Regions from separate parts of the Variovorax sp. YR266 genome, predicted to be linked through region 2. Evidence: predicted binding sites of a transcription regulator. Region 2 holds the regulator's gene; the other holds the start of a gene.
What was found. The regulator LexA, encoded in region 2, represses DNA repair genes until DNA is damaged. The targets are predictions, from matches to a motif close to ACTGTATNNNNATACAGT.
Positions count from the first base shown of each region.

Region 1: BLW48_RS13000 (ATP-dependent helicase) is a predicted target of LexA. The motif match lies at 8,195-8,212, and genes of this name have one in related genera.

Region 1 is NZ_FNPM01000004.1:236,049-245,921, reverse strand. It holds gene BLW48_RS13035 (ABC transporter ATP-binding protein) at 1-248, shown strand, start outside; gene BLW48_RS13030 (dipeptide ABC transporter ATP-binding protein) at 245-1,282, shown strand; gene BLW48_RS13025 (ABC transporter substrate-binding protein) at 1,318-2,949, shown strand; gene BLW48_RS13020 (5'-methylthioadenosine/adenosylhomocysteine nucleosidase) at 2,953-3,723, shown strand; gene BLW48_RS13015 (YoaK family protein) at 3,725-4,477, opposite strand; gene BLW48_RS13010 (phosphoketolase family protein) at 4,518-6,890, opposite strand; gene corA (magnesium/cobalt transporter CorA) at 7,011-7,997, opposite strand; gene BLW48_RS13000 (ATP-dependent helicase) at 8,225-9,873, shown strand, end outside.
Region 2 is NZ_FNPM01000005.1:1,080-10,952, reverse strand. It holds gene BLW48_RS14405 (3-hydroxyacyl-CoA dehydrogenase) at 1-574, opposite strand, end outside; gene BLW48_RS14400 (MFS transporter) at 714-1,889, opposite strand; gene BLW48_RS14395 (D-2-hydroxyacid dehydrogenase family protein) at 1,886-2,893, opposite strand; gene BLW48_RS14390 (hypothetical protein) at 2,984-3,349, opposite strand; gene lexA (transcriptional repressor LexA) at 3,488-4,171, opposite strand; gene BLW48_RS14380 (asparaginase) at 4,245-5,210, shown strand; gene adk (adenylate kinase) at 5,259-5,915, opposite strand; gene kdsB (3-deoxy-manno-octulosonate cytidylyltransferase) at 6,050-6,823, opposite strand; gene BLW48_RS14365 (Trm112 family protein) at 6,820-7,002, opposite strand; gene lpxK (tetraacyldisaccharide 4'-kinase) at 6,983-8,011, opposite strand; gene BLW48_RS14355 (ExbD/TolR family protein) at 8,012-8,437, opposite strand; gene BLW48_RS14350 (MotA/TolQ/ExbB proton channel family protein) at 8,538-9,170, opposite strand; gene xseA (exodeoxyribonuclease VII large subunit) at 9,484-9,873, shown strand, end outside.

The DNA of each region.
Region 1 (9,873 bases), on a different contig from region 2:
GCGCCGCGCCCGAGGGACGGCTCGCCACCATCAGCGGCGTGGTGCCGGGCGTGCACGACCGGCCCGCGGGCTGCCTGTTCGCGCCGCGTTGCAGCTACGTGACCGAGCGTGCCTGCCAGGTGCGGCCCGCGCTGCGCGAGTGGCAGAGCGCCGAGGTGCGCTGCCACTTTCCGCTCGGCGAGCCGGAGCGCAAGGCGGCCATAGAGAGCGATCCGCCGAAGCAGCAAGCGGCCGAGGTGCTGTCATGAGCGAGAGCACATCGACTGAAGTGGTTGTCGAGGCGAACAACCTCCAGCGCACCTACGACATCCGCCGCGGTCTGTTCCGCGCGCCGTCGCATCTGCGCGCGGTGGGCGACATCTCGTTCCGCATCGAGCGCGGGCGCACGCTGGCCGTGGTCGGCGAATCGGGCTGCGGCAAGTCGACCCTGGCGCGCATGGTCGCGCTGATCGAGAAGCCCACGGCAGGCCAGCTCACGCTGGTCGGCGCCGACGCGGTGAATCCGCCGCCAGAGCGCAAGCGCGAGCTGCGCCAGGCTGTGCAGCTGGTGTTCCAGAACCCCTACGGCTCGCTCAATCCGCGCAAGAAGATCTCGACGGTGCTCGAAGATCCGCTGGCCATCAACACCACCATGGGCAAGTCGGAGCGCGCCGCCAAGGCCCGCGACATGCTCGCGCGCGTGGGCCTGCGGCCCGAGTACGCCAACCGCTATCCGCACATGTTCTCGGGCGGCCAGCGCCAGCGCATCGCCATTGCGCGCGCGCTGATGCTGAGCCCGCGCCTGCTTGTGGCCGACGAGCCGGTGTCGGCGCTCGACGTGTCGATCCAGGCGCAGGTGCTGAACCTGCTGGCCGACCTGCAGGCCGAGCTCGGCCTGGCGTACCTCTTCATCTCGCACGACCTCGGCGTGGTGCGGCACATCGCGCACGACGTGCTCGTGATGTACCTCGGGCACGCGGTGGAGCAGGGCCCCAAGTCGCGCATCTTCGCGCGGCCGCTGCATCCGTACACGCAGGCGCTGCTGGCCTCGACACCGGGCCTCAGCAGCCAGCGCATCGTGCTCAAGGGCGAGCTGCCGTCGCCGCTGAATCCGCCTTCGGGCTGCGTGTTCAGCACGCGCTGCCCGCACGTGGCGCCGCGCTGCCACGAAGAGCGGCCGCTGCTGCGCATGCTCGACGAGCGGCTGGTGGCTTGCCACTTCTCCGAGAAGTTTCTCGACGGTGCGCCGCTCGTGCGCGCCGATGTTCCCTCCGCCGCCATCGCGATGGCGACGAACCCTTAACGTTCGCTTTTTCAACCGTGTCTCAAGGAGTCCACATGAAGACCCAGCCCACCGTTTCGCGCCGCTCACGAAGCCTGGCGCTCCTGGCACCGACAGCGCTTGCGGCCCTTACCCTGGCCTGTGGCGCAGTGTCTGCCAAGACGCTGGTGTATTGCTCGGAAGGCAGCCCCGAGAACTTCTATCCGGGGATGAACACCACCGGCACCTCGTTCGACGTGACCACGCAGGTCTACAACACCATCGTCGAGTTCGAGCGCGGCGGCACCAAGGTCGTGCCGGGTCTGGCCGAGAAGTGGGACATCTCCGCCGACGGCACGGTCTACACCTTCCACCTGCGCAAGGGCGTGAAGTGGCACACCACGAGCAAGAGCTTCAAGCCCACGCGCGACTTCAACGCCGACGACTTCATCTTCATGCTCGAGCGCCAGTGGAAGGAGAGCGATCCCTTCTTCAAGGTCACGAGCCAGAACCACTCCTACTTCAACGACATGGGCATGCCCAAGCTGCTGAAGACGGTGGACCGCATCGACGACTACACGGTGAAGATCGTTCTCAACCAGCCCGAGGCGCCGTTCCTCGCGAACCTGGCCATGCAGTACGCGGGCATCCAGTCGAAGGAATACGCCATTGCCATGCTGAAGGCCGGCACGCCCGAGAAGGTCGACCAGGACCCGATCGGCACCGGCCCCTTCTACCTCGTGCAGTACCAGAAGGACGCGATCATCCGCTTCAAGGCCTTCCCGCAGTACTGGGGCGGCAAGGCGAAGATCGACGACCTCGTGTTCGCCATCACGCCCGATGCCTCGGTGCGCTGGGCCAAGCTGCAAAAGGGCGAATGCCACGTCATGCCCTACCCGAACCCGGCCGACCTCGACGCGATCCGCAAGGACCCGAACGTGCAGCTGTTGGAGCAGCCCGGCCTGAACGTCGGCTATCTCTCGTACAACACCACGAAGAAGCCTTTCGACGACGTGCGCGTGCGCAAGGCCATCAACATGGCCATCAACAAGAAGGCGATCATCGACGGCGTGTACCTCTCGACCGGCGTGGCCGCGAAGAACCCGATCCCGCCGACCATGTGGTCCTACAACGATGCCGTGAAGGACGACCCGTACGATCCCGAAGCCGCCAAGAAGCTGCTGGCGCAGGCCGGCTTCCCCGACGGCTTCTCGACCGACCTGTGGGCCATGCCGGTGCAGCGCCCGTACAACCCGAACGCCAAGCGCATTGCCGAGCTGATGCAGGCAGACCTCGCCAAGATCAACGTCAAGGCCGAGATCAAGAGCTTCGAGTGGGGCGAGTACCGCAAGCGCCTGCAGGCTGGCGAGCACCAGATGGGCATGCTGGGCTGGACCGGCGACAACGGCGACCCGGACAACTTCATGTACACGCTGCTGGGCTGCGCCTCGGCCAAGTCGGCCAGCGGCAGCAACATTTCGAAGTTCTGCTACCAGCCGTATGAAGACCTCGTGGTGAAGGCCAAGAGCACGACCAAGCAGGCCGACCGCGACGCGCTCTACAAGAAGGCCCAGCTGATCTTCAAGGAGCAGGCGCCGTGGTTCACGATTGCGCATGCGGTGCAGCTGAAGCCGGTGCGCAAGGAAGTGGTCGACTTCAAGCTCAGCCCCTTCGGCCGCCACACCTTCTACGGCGTGGACATCAAGTAACAGGTGGCCGCGCCCATCGCCATCGTCGCGGCAATGCACGAGGAGCTGAGTGCGCTCCTCGCGCAGATGCCCGACGAGCAGCGCGTGCGCATCGCCGGGCGCGACTTCTGGGTCGGCCATCTGCATGGCCAGCCTGTGGTCGCGGTGCTGTCGCGCATCGGCAAGGTCGCGGCAGCGGTGACGGCCACGATGCTGCTCGAGCGATTTGCCGTCGGGGCCATCGTCTTCACCGGTGTCGCGGGCGGACTCGCGCCGGGCGTGAATGTCGGCGACGTGGTCGTTGCCACGCAGTTGCTGCAGCACGACCTCGATGCCTCGCCCATCTTTCCGAAATACGAAGTGCCCTTGCTGGGCCTTTCGCGCTTCACGGCCGATGCGGCGATCAGCGACGCATTGGCGGGTGTGGCCGAAGTGACGCTGCGTGATCCGGTGGCTCTGGTGGGGCAAGAGGCTGTCGACGAGTTCGGCCTCCAGTCGCCGAAGGTGCATCGCGGCCTGCTGGTGAGTGGAGATCGCTTCGTCTCGACCTCCGCCGAAAGCGAAGCGCTGCGCCTCAGCTTGCCCGACGCGCTCGCGGTCGAGATGGAAGGCGCCGCGGTGGCGCAGGTGTGCCACGACTACGGCGTGCCATTCGCGGCCATGCGGACGATCTCGGATCGCGCGGACGATGAGGCGCATGGCGACTTCGCACGGTTCGTGGCCGAGGTCGCGAGCCGCTACAGCCTCGCGCTCGTGAACGCGTGGCTGGCCGGTCGGGACGCGAAAAGGGCCTGAGCTAAGGCGTGGCCCGCCGCCAATGCGGAAGGTCGCGAAGCAGGGGCGGGATCGACAGCACCAGCAGCAGGGCGGCCAGCGGCACGACGCAGACGAACCCCACGTGCTTGAAGCCGAGCGCGCCCACCGTTCCCCCAAGCACGAACATGCCGACCAGCCCGCCGCAGCGGCGCAACCTGCTGCGGTCGTGGCGCACCGGCAGGGGTGTCGACGGCATGCGCCGGTTCCAGTAGAGCATCTTGCCCAGCTCGATCCCCATGTCGGTGATGTTGCCGGTCATGTGGGTGGTGCGCGTGCTGCCGCCCGAGGTCTTCGACGCCACGGCGTTCTGCAGGCCCATGATGAACGACAGCAGCAGCACCGTGAGCGGCACCGCGAACGGCGTTGGCCAGGTCAGCGTGATGGCTCCCGCGAGTCCGAACGGAAACATCAGCGCGGCTTCCAGCAGCAGAGGCAGCGCATAGACGCCGTGCAGCCGGTGCTGCCGCGCCCAGTTCACAAGCACCGCGCATACCGCGGCGCCGCTCAGGAACGCCAGGATCGCGCCCAGCGCGTTCAGCAGCAGCGTGGCGTTGCCCAGCACCATGCCGTCCGCGAGCTGCGACGCGAAGCCGGTCATGTGCGAGGTGTACATGTGCAGCACAAGGAATCCGCCCGCGTTGACGGCCCCGGCATTGAAGGCCAGCAGCAGGCCGAGCGCGGTGTTGGTAGACGGCGCTCGATGGCGGTTGGTGAGGAAACGAAGTCTGCGCACGGTGGTCTCCCGGGGCGTCGTCGGTCGGCCCCGCAAGCGCTCAGTGTCGCACCCAGCGCCAGTCCGCGATCTCGGGCATGTCCTGCCCGTGCCGGGTGATGTAGGCCCGGTGCTCTAGCAGCCGGTCGCGCAGGTGCTGCTGCACGTGGCCCGCCGTGTCGCGGATGCGGGGCACGCGATCGATGGCGTCGGCCGCGAGGTGGAAGCGGTCGAGCCGGTTCAGCACCGTCATGTCGAAGGGCGTGGTGGTCGTGCCTTCTTCCAGGTAGCCGTGCACATGAAAGTTGCCGTGATTGCGCCGCTTGTAGGTCAGCCGGTGGACCAGGGCGGGATAGCCGTGGAAGGCGAAGATCACCGGTGCGTCGGTGCTGAAGATCGAGTCGAAGACCGCATCGGGCAGGCCGTGCGGATGCCCCGAGGGTGATTCGAGCGCCATCAGGTCGACCACGTTCACCACCCGCACCTTGAGGTCCGGCAGCAGCGTCCGCAGGAGGTCCACCGCCGCCATGGTCTCCAGCGTGGGCACGTCGCCGGCGCAGGCCATCACCACGTCGGGCGCCACGCCGTTGTCGTTGCTGGCCCAGTCCCAGATGCCCAGGCCCACGCTGCAGTGGCGCTCGGCCGCGGCGATGTCGAGCCACTGCGCCTCGGGCTGCTTGCCCGCCACGATCACGTTGACGTAGTTGCGGCTGCGCAGGCAATGGTCCGTCACCGACAGCAGCGTGTTGGCGTCGGGCGGCAGGTAGACCCGCACGACCTCGGCCTTCTTGTTGACGACGTGGTCGATGAAGCCCGGGTCCTGGTGGCTGAAGCCGTTGTGGTCCTGGCGCCAGACATGGCTGGTCAGCAGGTAGTTCAGCGACGCGACGGGGCGCCGCCAGGGGATGTTTCGCGTCACCTTCAGCCACTTCGCATGCTGGTTGAACATGGAGTCGACGATGTGGATGAAAGCCTCGTAGCACGAGAAGAAACCGTGCCGTCCGGTCAGCAGGTAGCCTTCGAGCCAGCCTTGGCAGAGGTGTTCGCTGAGCACTTCCATCACGCGGCCGTCGGGTGCCACGTGGTCGTCGCCCGGCAGGATCTCGGCGCTCGACATGCGGTCGGTCGCCTCGAAGACCGCGCCCAGGCGGTTCGACGTGGTCTCGTCCGGGCCCATGATCCGGAAGTTGCGCTCGCCGGCGTTGAGCCGCATCACGTCGCGCAGGAACTCGCCGGTGACGCGCGTGGCCTCGGCGTCGACGGCGCCTGGCTTCGGCACCGCCACGGCGTAGTCGCGGAAGTCGGGCAGCTTGAGGTTCTTGAGCAGCAGGCCACCGTTGGTGTGCGGGTTCGCGCTCATGCGGCGCGTGCCTCGAGGCGCGAGGGCGGCGATGTCGGCGCGCAGGGCGCCGTCGGCATCGAACAGTTCTTCGGGGCGATAGCTCTGCATCCATTCCTGCAGCAGCGCGATGTGGGCCGGCTTCTCGGCGAAGCCGGTCAGCGGCACCTGGTGCGCGCGCTGCGTGCCTTCGATGCGCACGCCGTCCACCGTCTTCGGCCCGGTCCAGCCCTTGGGCGAGCGCAGCACGATCATCGGCCAGCGATGCCGCTGTCCGAAGCCGTCCGAGCGCGCCTCCACCTGGATTGCACGGATCGCATCGAGCGAAGCGTCGAGTGCGTCGGCCATCAGGCCGTGCATCAGCGCGGGGTCGTGGCCCGACACGAAGCGCGGTTCGTAGCCGTGGCCGCGCATCAGCTGCGTGAGCTGCTCGTCGCCGATTCGCGCGAGCACGGTGGGGCCGGCGATCTTGTAGCCGTTGAGATGCAGGATCGGCAGCACCGCGCCGTCGCGCGCGGGGTTGAGGAACTTGTTGGAATGCCAGCTGGCCGCGAGCGCGCCGGTTTCGGCCTCGCCGTCGCCGATGACGCAGCAGGCCAGCAGCTCGGGGTTGTCGAACACCGCGCCGTACGCATGCAGCAGCGAATAGCCGAGTTCGCCGCCCTCATGGATCGACCCCGGCGTTTCCGGCGACACATGGCTCGGGATGCCGCCCGGAAACGAGAACTGCGTGAACAGCCGCTTCAGGCCTTCGGTGTCGCGCGAGATGTGCGGGTAGACCTCGGTGTAGGTGCCCTCGAGGTAGGTGCTGGCCACCACGCCCGGCCCGCCGTGGCCGGGGCCGGCGATGAAGATGGCATCGAGGTCGCGCGCGTTGATGGCGCGGTTCATGTGGGCGTAGATGAAGTTGAGCCCCGGCGTGGTTCCCCAGTGCCCGAGCAGGCGCGGCTTGATGTGCTCGAGGGCCAGCGGCTCCCGCAGCAGCGGGTTGCCCATCAGGTAGATCTGTCCCGCGGACAGGTAGTTGGCGGCGCGCCACCAGGCGTCGAGCAGCGCGAAGCGCGCGGGGATGGCAGGGGAAGGGGAATGTGGCATGGGGACGGCTCCGATGGACCGAAGCGGCGCCGGCCATCGAACCATCATGCGGCGCGCATGCGCACCGCCCTGTCAGGAAAGCGCCCGTGAGGCTGCGCGCGCCGGCGCGCCCCGCTCAGGCTACTTGAGCCAGCCGCGCCGGCGGAAGTACCACATCGGCACCAGCGCGCTGGCCGCCATCAGCACGATGGCATACGGATAGCCCATGGCCCAGTCGAGCTCCGGCATGAACTTGAAGTTCATGCCGTAGATGCTCGCGATCAGCGTGGGCGGCAGCAGCGCGACGCTGGCCACCGAGAAGATCTTGATGGTCTTGTTCTGGTTGATGTTGATGAAACCGACGGTCGCATCCATCAGGAAGTTGATCTTGTCGAAGAGGAAGGCCGTGTGGTTGTCCAGCGATTCGATGTCGCGCAGGATCTGCCGGGCTTCCTCGAACTGCTCGGCGTTGAGCATCTTGCTGCGCATCATGAAGCTGACCGCGCGGCGCGTGTCCATCACGTTGCGGCGGATGCGGCCGTTCAAGTCTTCCTGCCGCGCGATGGCGCCGAGCACTTCGCCGGCCAGCTCGTCGCTGACATTGCCCGAGAGCACCTTCTTGCCGGCCACTTCGAGCTCGTCGTAGATGTTCTCCAGCGTGTCGGCCGAGTATTCGGCGTCGGCGTCGAAGAGCTTGAGCATCACTTCCTTGGCGTCTTCGATCAGCCCCGGTGCGCGGCGCGCACGCATGCGCAGCAGGCGGAACACGGGCACGTCTTCGTCGTGGATCGAGAACAGCACGCCGCGGCTGCGCAGGTCGGTGTTGTGCTGGTTGAGGATGAAGGCCACGCGCACGGTGCGCGGGTCTTCGTCGTCGTCGATCAAGAAGTCGGAGCGGATGTGCAGCTCGCCGTTGTCTTCTTCGTAGAAGCGGGCCGACTCCTCGATGTCCTCGTCCATCGCGTCTTCGGGAATGGACAGGCCGTAGTACTGCTTGATCCAGCGCTTTTCTTCGAGCGTGGGCGACTCGAGGTCGACCCAGATCGGCTGGAACTTGGAGAGCTCTTCGAGCGCCTCGATTTCTTCCTGAACGAGGCGGCCGTTGGCGAGCGTGAAGATGTTGAGCATTGGCTCACTCCCGGGAATGACTGAACGATGGGCGAGGGAGGGGCGCTTTCAATTCCCGGGCCCGACGTGCGCTAAGAAAAACGCGTCAGTGAAAGGGAGTTGAAAGCTGCCGAGACGGGGCGGTTTCCATTGGGAAGAATCTCCGGTTGCAGCGAGGCGCGATTATGTCACCGGCCACATGGCAGCACGGTGGCTGGACTGGACGGGCATACAGTAAAGTCGTGCCCATGCAGACCGCTGCGCTCCCCGTTTTTTCCGCTGCCGCGAAGACCCAGGCCGAGCGCCTGGCCGCCGCGTTGGCCACGCTCAACGACGCGCAGCGCGCGGCGGTCGAACATGGGGTGGGAGCAGCCATTGCCGAGCGTGACGAGCGGCCGTTGCTCGTCATTGCCGGCGCCGGTTCGGGCAAGACCAGCACGCTGGCGCACCGTGTCGCACACCTCATTGCCGGCGGTGTCGATCCGCAGCGCCTGCTGCTGCTGACCTTCTCGCGCCGTGCCGCGCAGGAGATGGAGCGCCGCGCAGGCCAGGTGCTGGCACGCGTGCTCGGCCTGAAGTCCGAAGCCCCGCCCGCGCTGCCGTGGGCCGGCACCTTCCACGGCATCGGCGCGCGGCTGCTGCGCGAGTACGCGCCGCAGATCGGGCTCGACGAGAACTTCACCATCCACGACCGCGGCGATGCCGAAGACCTGATGGGGCTGGTGCGTCACGAGCAGGGCCTGTCTTCTACCGTCAATCGTTTTCCGCGCAAGGGCACCTGCCTGTCGATCTACTCGCGCTGCGTGAACACGCGCGCGCCGCTGGCCGATGTGCTGAAGGAGGCCTTTCCCTGGTGCGGTGAATGGGAGGCCGAACTGAAGAAGCTGTTCGGCGCCTACGTAGAGGCCAAGCAGCGGCAGAACGTGCTCGACTACGACGACCTGCTGCTCTACTGGGCCGAGATGGCCGCCGAACCCGCGCTGGCTGCGCACATCGGCGAGCGCTTCGACCACGTGCTGGTCGACGAGTACCAGGACACCAACCTGCTGCAGGCTTCGATCCTGCTCGCGATCAAGCCCGACGGGCGCGGTGTGACAGTGGTGGGCGATGACGCGCAGTCGATCTATTCCTTTCGCGGCGCGACGGTGCGCAACATCCTCGACTTTCCGTCGCAGTTCACGCAGGCCGCGCGCGTGGTCACGCTGGAGCGCAACTACCGTTCGACGCAGCCGATCCTCGATGTCTCGAACCGCGTGATCGCGCATGCGGCCGAGCGGCATGCCAAGACGCTGTGGACCGACAAGCCCTCGGCCGGCAAGCCGCTGCTCGTGGTCGTGCCCGACGAAGCGGGGCAGGCGCGCTGGGTGGCCGACAAGGTGCTGGCGCACCGCGAGGGCGGGCTCGCGCTGAAGTCGCAGGCGGTGCTGTTTCGCACTTCGACGCACAGCGCGACACTCGAACTCGAACTGGCGCGGCGCAACATCCCGTTCGTGAAGTTCGGCGGGCTCAAGTTTCTCGAGGCCTCGCACGTGAAGGACCTGCTCGCGGTGCTGCGCTTTGCGCAGAACCCGCGCGGGCGCATGGCGGGCTTTCGCGTGACGCAGCTGATCCCGGGCATCGGCCCTGTCACGGGCGCGCGCCTGCTCGATGCAATGGACCAGGCGGCCGACCCCGCCGCAGCGGTGCGCGACTTCGTGCCGCCTTCCGCGGCACGCGCGCAGTGGGCCGACTTTGCCGAGGCCTACGCCGCCTTGCGCGCACCCGCGCTGAAGTGGCCGGCCGATGTCGAGCTGGCAATGGACTGGTATCTGCCGCACCTTGAGCGGCTGTACGAAGACACCTCCGGCGTGCGGCGCGCAGACGTGGAGCAACTGGCGCGACTCGCGGCCGGATATGC
Region 2 (9,873 bases):
TGACGATGAAGCCGGGTGTGTCCTGCGCCTGCACGGCGCTGTGGCCCATCTGCACCGCATAGTCGGCCAGTTGCTTGCAGACCTCGGGCGCGGTCTTGAAGCCCGCGACCACCTCGACCACCTTCATCAGCGGCACGGGGTTGAAGAAGTGGAAGCCCGCGATGCGCTCGGGCCGCTTGAGGCCGGCCGCGATGGCCGTCACCGAGAGCGAAGAAGTATTGGTGACCAGCGTCGCGGTCTCGGCCACCACGCCTTCGAGTTCGCGGAACAGCTTGCGCTTGATTTCCAGGTCTTCGACCACGGCTTCGATCACAAGGTCGCAGCCTGCCAGCGCCTGGATGGAATCGACGGCCTTGACGCGCGCGATCTGGGCATCGCGCGTGGCGGCGTCGATCTTGTTTTTCTCGTGCAGCTTGTTCCATTGGGCGACGAGGGCTTCGCGGCCGCGTTCTGCGGCACCCGCGAAGCTGTCGAGCAGCAGCACTTCGCTGCCCGCCTGGGCGGCGATCTGCGCGATGCCGCGACCCATGGCGCCGGCGCCGATGACGCCGATTCGGGAGTAGTTCACTGTCATTTGCTGGAGATTTTCACTGGTTGGGTGGTTCCGGGCCTGCCGTGCAGGCGCCAATGCAGGTGTCGACGCAGGTGCCGAGCAGATGCTGCTGTCGAAGGCTTCGATTTTGCAGTCCCGCGCGGACGGGGCGTGACGGGTTTTACGCGGAGGCGTTTTCAGGCCGCGCGGCGCGGCTGCGGTCGATAGCCACGCTCAGCGAAATGGCGATCAGCACCAAGCCCAGGCCGGCCCAGCTCATCCAGGCGCCCGCATCGTTGGCGAGCAGCCAGCCGCCAAGCGCGGCGCCCACGGCCTGGCCGGTGTAGATGCCGGAGCTGTTGAGCGCTACCGAGCCCGGCGCGAGCGCGGGCGCCAGGCCCACCAGACGGGCCTGCTGGGCCGAATTGGTGGCGAAGCAACCCAGGCCCCAGGGAACGAGCACAACGGCCAGCCAGGCGAGCGTGGAGGCCAGTGGCCACACCAGAAGGCTCGAGGCGATCAGCACGGTCGTGATCAGCACCATGCGGCCGGCGCCCACGCGGTCGATGTACCGGCTGACCACCATGTTGCCGATCAGCCCGCAAACGCCGAACAGCGCCCACATCACGCTCAGCGTGGTGGCGTCGGCGCCGAAGCTCTGCTTGAGGATCGGCCCAAAATAGCTGAACAGCACGAACTGGCCGGCGCCCTGCAGCGCCGTGACCGACACGATGCCCATCAGCACTGGGCTGCGCAGCACACGCAACCATGCTTCGGCGGTCAGTGCGGCAGGGCGGATGCCGCTCGGCAAGGTGAGCCAGATCGATGTCGCGCTCGCGACACTGAGCGCCGCGATTGCCATGAATGCCATGCGCCAGCCCAGATGCCCACCGATCAGCGCGCCGATGGGCAGGCCCAGCACCGATGCCATCGACCAGCCGAGGAAGACGAAGGTGACGGCGCGCCCGCGATGCTCGGGCGGCACCAGCATGCCGGCGCAGGCCGCAGCCTGGGGCGTGAAGATGGCCGGCGCGATCACCGTGAGCATGCGCATCGGCAGCAATGCACCGAAGCTCGGCATCAGCGCGCAGAGAACGTGGCCGGCGGCGTACCAGAGCAGGGTGATGGCCAGCAGCTGCCGACGGTCCCAGCCCGCGACCGCAGCGGCCAGCAACGGAGCGCCGATGCACATCACCGCCGCGGCAGCCGTGATCAGTTGCCCTGCGGTGGCGACCGTGACCGAGAGCGATGTGCTGATTTCATTGAGCGTGCCGGGCACCACCATCACGCCCGTGCCGATCACGAAATTGCCAACGAGCAGCGCCCAGAGCGCACCCTGTGGCGCCGGCCGGCTCACCGGCGGACCTGCAGCGCGCCGGGATTCACGATGTTCGTGGGGTTGCCGTTGATGTAGCTCACGACGTTGTCGAAGGCCTGCCCGAAATAGCTCTCGTAGCTTTCCTGCTCGACGTAGCCGATGTGCGGCGTGCAGATGCAGTTCTCGAGGCGCAGCAGCGCGTGGCCTTGCAACGGCGGTTCGCTCTCGAACACGTCGATGGCGGCCAGCCCGGGGCGGCCGCGGTTGAGTGCGGCGAGCAGGGCGTCGGCTTCGACCAGCTCGGCGCGCGAGGTGTTGACGAAAAGCGCCGTCGGTTTCATGCGCGAGAGGTCTTCCAGCGTGATGAGGCCGTTGGTTTCTTCGTTGAGCCGCAGATGCACCGACAGCACGTCTGCAGCGGCGAAGAACTCGTGGCGGTTCTGCGCGACCTGGAAGCCGTCGGAACGGGCCTTGGCGCAGCTGGCTTCACGGCCCCAGATCACGACCTGCATTCCGAAGGCCTGCCCATAGCGCGCGACCAGCTGGCCGATGCGGCCATAGCCCCAGATGCACAGCGTCTTCCCCTTGAGTACCGAGCCGAGCCCGAAGTTGGGCGGCATCGAGGCCGACTTGAGACCTGACTGTTGCCAAGCACCGTGCTTGAGGTTGCTGATGTACTGGGGCAGCCGGCGCATGGCAGCCATGATGAGCGCCCAGGTGAGCTCCGCAGGCGCCTGCGGAGAGCCCGAGCCTTCCGCCACCGCCACGCCGCGCTCGGTGCAAGCCGCGACGTCGATATGCCCGGCGACGCGCCCGGTCTGCGAGATGAGCTTGAGCTTGGGTAGCTTCTCGATCAGCTGGCGCGAGATATGGGTGCGCTCGCGGATCAGCACGATCACGTCGGCATCCTTGAGGCGGACCGATAGTTGCCCGATGCCTTTCACCGTGTTGGTGTAGACCTTGGCCGCGTACGCGTCCAGCTTGGCGGCGCAGCGCAATTTGCGCACGGCGTCCTGGTAATCGTCGAGGATCACAATGTTCATGGCGTGCCATTGTGCCTCGCAGCATTGGAATGTCGTGCCCGTGAACGTTTGGATACCCGCCCCCACAGCCGCTCGCAGGGGTGTTCGGGCTCAATGCAGGCGTGTCGAGCGCGGGGCCGTGGCCATGGTTTCGGCGGTTTCGAGTGCTGCCAGCCGGTCGAGTTCGGCGCAGACGTCGGCCATGCGGCCAGAGATCACGACGCGGTTGCTGTGCTGCTGGCCCTTGCCGTCGACCACGCGGACCACGCGCAATGGGCGCGCCGGTGCTGTGGGCGTTGCAGTGCCGCTGGAGCGGGCAGTGCAGGCGGGGCGTACTGCCACATAGCGCAATCCGGCCGAGGTTTCAGCTGCGTCGAGGTGATCCCTGCGGTGAGGGCGGCGTGCCGGCATCAGACGGCTGGCCAGCGATTGCAGCGGCATCCAGAAATCAGCGATGGCGAGGAGGGCGATTCCCATGTGAACTCCAAAAAAGTATGAGGTTGAACACAGGCAGGATTTCTTGAATCGGCCGCGACAGGGTGATGGCGACTCTTCGCCATACGCCCGCCACCTGTTGCTGCCGGATGGGGTGCTGCGGAAAGCAGGCCGTGAGGCCTACATCAGCATGGTGTTGCGGATGAGCCCCACTGCGAGGCCTTCGATTTCGAACGGCTCGCCGGGCTGGACGATGATGGTCGGGTAGTCGGGGTTCTCGGCGTGCAGCTCGATGACCTGCTTGTTGCGCTTCAGGCGCTTGACGGTCACTTCGTCACCCAAGCGTGCGACCACGATCTGGCCGTTGCGCGCTTCCTTGGTGGCTTGCACCGCGAGAAGGTCGCCATCCATGATGCCGGCGTCGCGCATCGACATGCCGCGCACCTTGAGCAGGTAGTCGGGCTGGCGCTGGAACAACGTGTTCTCGACGTAGTAGGTCTGGTCGACGTGCTCTTGCGCGAGGATGGGGGAGCCGGCTGCGACGCGACCGATGAGCGGCAACGCCAGTTGGGCCATGCCGGGCAGCGAGAGCGAGAACTGGCCGCCCTCGCGGTGGCGCGTTTCATTGAGAGAGCGCAGGGCGTCGCCCTTGAGGCGGATGCCGCGGGAAGTGCCGCTGACCAGCTCGATGACGCCCTTGCGGGCTAGTGCCTGCAGGTGCTCTTCGGCGGCGTTGGCCGACTTGAACCCGAGCTCATTGGCGATTTCGGCGCGCGTGGGTGGCGCACCAGTGCGTGCGATGGCGCTCTGGATGAGATCCAGGATCTGCTGCTGGCGGGCTGTAAGCTTCACGGCGAACTGCATATGTGGTTCCTTGCGGCACTGGCTAGATATCCAGTACCTGTATTTTTAACCAGTTTTTAAAAGTTGACAAGCCATGGTCAATTCCTCTTCGCCTGAAGTGCGCCGTCGTGTGGTGGTTTTGGGCACCGGCGGCACCATTGCCGGCCGGGCAGCCAGCAGCGGCGACAACATCGGCTACACCGCCGGGCAGGTCGGCGTGGCCGATCTGCTGGGCGGGATCGAGGCGCCCGAGGGCGTCGCTCTGGAGGCAGAGCAGGTGGCGCAGGTCGACAGCAAGGACATGTCGTTCGACATCTGGCAGCAGTTGGCCCGACGCTGTGCGCACTGGTTGGCGCAGGCCGACGTGGCGGGCGTGGTGATCACGCACGGCACCGACACACTCGAAGAGACGGCGTTCTTCCTGCACTCGGCGCTGGCTCCGTCCAAGCCCGTGGTGCTCACCTGCGCGATGCGTCCGGCCACCGCACTGGCGCCCGACGGACCGCAGAACGTGCGCGACGCCATCAGCGTTGCCGCGACGGAAGGTGCACGGGGCGTGACCGTGGTGTGCGCCGGCGCAATCCACAGCGGCATCGATATCCAGAAAGTGCACACCTACCGACTCGATGCTTTTGCTTCAGGTGATGCGGGGCCGGTCGGCTACGTCGAGGAAGGAGAGGTACGCCGTGTCCGGGAGTGGCCTGAGGGATCGGCGTCGCAGGCGTCGAAGCTCTTCGAGGCGACCAGCGTGCAGTGGCCCCGCGTCGAGATCGTCATGAGCCATGCCGGCGCCAGCGGCGCGGTGATCGAAGCGCTACTGCAGCCCAATGCCGCCGATCCCGTGCGCGGGCTGGTCCTCGCCGCCACCGGCAACGGCACCCTGCACCATGCGTTGGAAGCGTCAGCGCTCAAAGCGCAGGACGCGGGCGTCGTGGTGGTTCGAGCTACTCGCTGCGCGAATGGACGCATCCTGCCGAAGGCCGGGGATCAGCTCCGCGATGCGGGTGCGCTGACGCCCGTGAAGGCGCGCATCGCGCTGATGCTGGAACTGCTGGGGTGAAAACAAAACCGCCCCATTGAAGGGGCGGTTTCGAAAATCAGATCAGGATCAGCTGCTCAGTGCAGCCAGCGCACGCTGCGTGATCTCGTCAACCGTGCCCACGCCCTTGATGGCACGGTACTTCGGCGCGGCGGCCGGGTCGGTCTTGGCCCAGGCGGAGTAGTAGTCGACCAGCGGGCGTGTCTGCTGGCTGTACACGTCGAGCCGCTTGCGCACGGTTTCTTCCTTGTCGTCTTCGCGCTGGATCAGGTCTTCACCGGTCACGTCGTCCTTGCCTTCCACCTTGGGCGGATTGAACTTGACGTGGTAGGTGCGGCCCGATGCCGGGTGCGAGCGGCGGCCGCTCATGCGTTCGATGATGTCGCCGAAGGGCACGTCGATTTCGAGCACGTAGTCGAGCTTGACGCCGGCTGCCTTCATGGCGTCGGCCTGGGGGATGGTGCGCGGGAAACCGTCGAACAGGAAGCCGGCTGCGCAATCGGGCTGCGCAATGCGTTCCTTGACGAGATTGATGATCAGGTCGTCACTGACGAGAGCGCCTGCGTCCATGACGGCCTTGGCCTGTAGCCCGAGCGGCGTGCCGGCCTTGACGGCGGCGCGCAGCATGTCGCCGGTCGAAATCTGGGGAATGCTGTATTTCTGGCAAATGAAGGCCGCTTGCGTGCCTTTGCCCGCCCCGGGCGCGCCCAGCAAAATTAGTCTCATGGTGTCCTCGGACGGTTCTTAGATTTTGTGTCGCGCCGAGCGTCGGCCCGAGGGCTGGGCAAGGCGGAGTTGCGTCGAGGATAGCACGCGTGCCCTCGAAGAATTCCGGCCGCTCGCGCAGGCATGGGAGCGCCTCAGGCGGGGGGCGCGGCGGCGAAGACGGCGCGTACGCGCGCCAGGTCTTCGGGCGTGTCGATGCCCGGTCCGGGCGCGACATGGCTCACGTGTACCGCGATGCGATGGCCGTGCCACAGCGCGCGCAGCTGTTCGAGTGCCTCGGTCGCCTCGACGGGAGCCGGTGGCAGTGACGGAAACTGCCGCACGAAGCCCGCGCGATAACCGTAGATGCCGATGTGGCGCAGCGGGGCAGGGGTGGGCAGTACCGCAGGCGCCGCGCCGTTGGCGGAGCCGTCGCGCCACCACGGGATTGGTGCGCGGCTGAAGTACATGGCGTTGCCCTGTGCATCGAGCACGGTCTTCACCACGTTGGGGTTCATGAAGTCGCCGACAGAGTCGATCTCGTGGGCGGCCGTGCTCATCGCGGCTTCCGCATGGGTGGCCAGCGTGGATGCGACGGCGTCGATCAGCGCGGGGTCGATCAGCGGCTCGTCGCCTTGAACGTTGACGACGATATCGTCGCCGTCAAGGCCCAGCAGTTCGCAGGCCTCGGCCAGCCGGTCGGTGCCGCTGGGATGGTCTTGACGAGTGAGGATGGCCTCGACACCGTGCGCCTGGCATGCCGCAATGATGGAAGGATCGTCGCCGGCGACCACCACGCGCGCCGCGCCGGATTCGCTGGCGCGCTGCGCCACGCGCACCACCATGGGCACGCCGGCGATGTCGGCCAGCGGTTTGTTGGGAAGCCGGGTCGACGCCAGGCGCGCCGGCACCAGAACGGTGAAGCTCACAGTCCGAGCTCTTCGTCGGAGAGCGTGCGTGCTTCGTTTTCGAGCAGCACCGGAATGCCGTCGCGCACCGGATAGGCAAGGCGCGCGCTGCGCGAGCAGAGCTCCTGCTTCTCGGGGTTCCAGGTCAGTGGCCCCTTGGTGACGGGGCAGACGAGCAGTTCAAGCAGCTTGATATCCATCGAGCGATGATAGCTTTGCGTCGAGCGCGGCGAAGAAATCCGCGGAGGGCGCGAACTCCAACGGCACGGCCAGCGCATCGGGCGCCTTGCGCCACAGTTTGATGGCGTCTTTTTCGGTGCAGATGAGGGTATGCACAGTGCCAGCAGGGCGCTGCCAATCCTCGAAATCGAAGTGATCGGGCAATGCAATGGTGTCGGCGAGCGTCAGGCCGCGCGCGCGCAGCATGTCGAAGAAGGCCTCGGGCCGTGCGATCGCCGCCAGTGCGGTCACGGGCTGGCCCGCAAGGGCAGCCAATGGCACACGCTTCCCGTCACTGCCCAACGCATCGTGCGCGAGAGCCCGGGTGGCCGTATAGCCCCCGGCAAAGGCCGGCTGTGCCCCGCTGTGCAGCACCAGATCGCATCGGCGTGGCCAGGCTTCGCGCAACGGACCCGCGGGCAGCCGCCAGCCGTTGCCGATGCCCCGGTCGTCGAACACGCAGATCTCGATGTCGCGCGCGAGCGCCAGGTGCTGCAGCCCGTCGTCGCTGACAATGACCTGCGTGGCCGGATGCCGTTCGAGCAGCGCCCGCGCAGCATCGATGCGCTGGCGTGCCACGAACACCGGCGCCCTTGTGGCATGGTGAATCAACGCAGGCTCGTCGCCGACATCCTGCGGATCGCTGTCGCCGAGCACTTCGCGGCAGTCACCGGTGCGGCGGCCGTAGCCGCGCGACACCACGCCGACCCGAAATCCTCGCTCTTGCAGATGTCGCACAACGGCCATCACGACTGGCGTCTTGCCGGCCCCGCCCGCAATCACATTGCCGACCACGATCACCGGGACGCGCACACGCTCAGTCCGCAGCCACCCCACGCGATAGAGCCAGCCACGCACGGCGAAAAGCGCAGCGTAGATGAGCGACAGCGGCCACAGCAGGCAAGCCAGAGGGCCGCGACGCAACCAGGCGTTCTGTAGCCGCGAGGCCGACGGCGAACCCGTGTTGCCGCTGCTGCCGTCGGAAGGCACTCAGTGCCCGGCTTGCGCCGTCGACTGTGCGGCGAAGGTGATCTGCATCAGGCCGGCGCGGCGCGCGGCCTCCATCACCGTCACCACGGCCTGGTGCGGGCTGGTCGCGTCGGCGCTGATGATCACCACGCTGTCCTTGCCGCCCGTGGCCGCGGCGGCGAGGGCGGCCGTCACGGTCTCAACGCTGCGGTCGGCCACCGGGGTCTTGTTGATCGAGTAGCGGCCGTCGGCCGATACCGCCACGATCACTTCCTTCGGGTAGTCGCGCTGCGCGTCGACGTCCGCCGTGGGCAGCCGCAGCTGCATCTCGGTGAATTTGCTGTAGGTGGTCGACAGCATCAGGAAGATCAGGATCACCAGCAGCACGTCGATGAACGGGATCAGGTTGATCTCCGGCTCGTCGCGAGCGCCGTGGCGGAACTGCATGCGGGCGCGGGTCATGACAAGCCTCCGCCGGGCCGCTCCAAGGAGGCGGCGGCCCCCTCGGGGGGCAGCGCAGCACACGCAGTGGCAAGCGTGGGGGTCATCATTTGCGCAGGGCGTTCAGGTGGCGGGCGAAACGCTCGCCCGAGAGTTCGAGATTCAGCAGGTACTCGTCGACCCGGCTGCGGAAGTAGCGCCAGAAGATCAGTGTCGGAATGGCGACGATCAGGCCGAAGGCGGTGTTGTAGAGCGCGATCGAGATGCCGTGCGCCAGTTGCGCCGGATTGCCCGAGCCCACTGCGCCGCTGCCCGGCGACTGCGAGCCGAAGATCTCGATCATGCCGATCACCGTGCCCAGCAGCCCCAGCAGCGGGGCTGCCGAGGCGATGGTGGCCAGGGCAGGCAGGTAGCGCTCGAGCTTGTGCGCCACGGTGCGGCCGGAGGCTTCCATGGCGGCGCGCAGGTCGTCTTCAGTGCAGCGCGGATTGGCATTCAGAGCGCGCAGGCCCGCGGCCAGCACCTGGCCGAGCATCGAGTTGCGTTCAAGTTTGGTCACGATGTCCGGGCCGGGAATGGCGCCGTGCGACACGGTGATGGTTTCGTCGAGCAGCTTCGGCGGCAGTACCCTCACGGTCTTGAGACTCGTGAAACGTTCTATAACCAGCGCGAGCGCAATGACTGAACAAGCGAGCAAGGGCCAGATTGGCCAACCCGCGGCAACTATGATGGAAAACAAGAAAATCCTCCGGCCCGTAGACTGCAAATGCGCGGCGATTATCCACTGAGCCCACCATCAGCACGCGCCTTGTTTTTGTGTCGGCAAGGACGCACAGATTCTGTGGATAACTTTGTGATTAACCTGCTGCGCAACTCATCCGGACCCGCATGGGGCGGCCTTTCCGCTAGATCGACTGAATTTTGAGCAGCACTTTTTTCAATGAAATCAATGGCTTGCACGAGAAACCGTGCGCCTGCCCCGCACCGGGGTCTGAAGACAGGGGGCGTGCGGCCCGTTGTGGAAGAGTGGCATTTGGCCGAGCGTGCATTTTGTGAACTTGCGTGAATCGAATTCCGCGCCCGGGCCACGCGTCTGGGCAGTCGGCGCGTTGTGCCACGCGGTGGCCGACGCGCTCGATGCGCGCTTCAATCCGGTGACCGTGCGCGGCGAGATCTCGGGTTTTTCGCGCGCGTCAAGTGGACATTGTTACTTCGCGCTCAAGGACGAGTCGGGCCAGCTGCGCTGCGCGATGTTCCGCCGGGCAGCCGGTTTGCTCGACTTTTCGCCCCGCGATGGTGATCAGGTCGAGGTGCGCGGGCGTCTTGCGGTGTACGAGCCACGCGGCGATCTTCAACTGGTTGTAGAGAGTCTGCGGCGAGCCGGGCAGGGCGCCTTGTTCGAGCAGTTCATGCAACGCAAGGCACGCCTGGAAGCCGAAGGA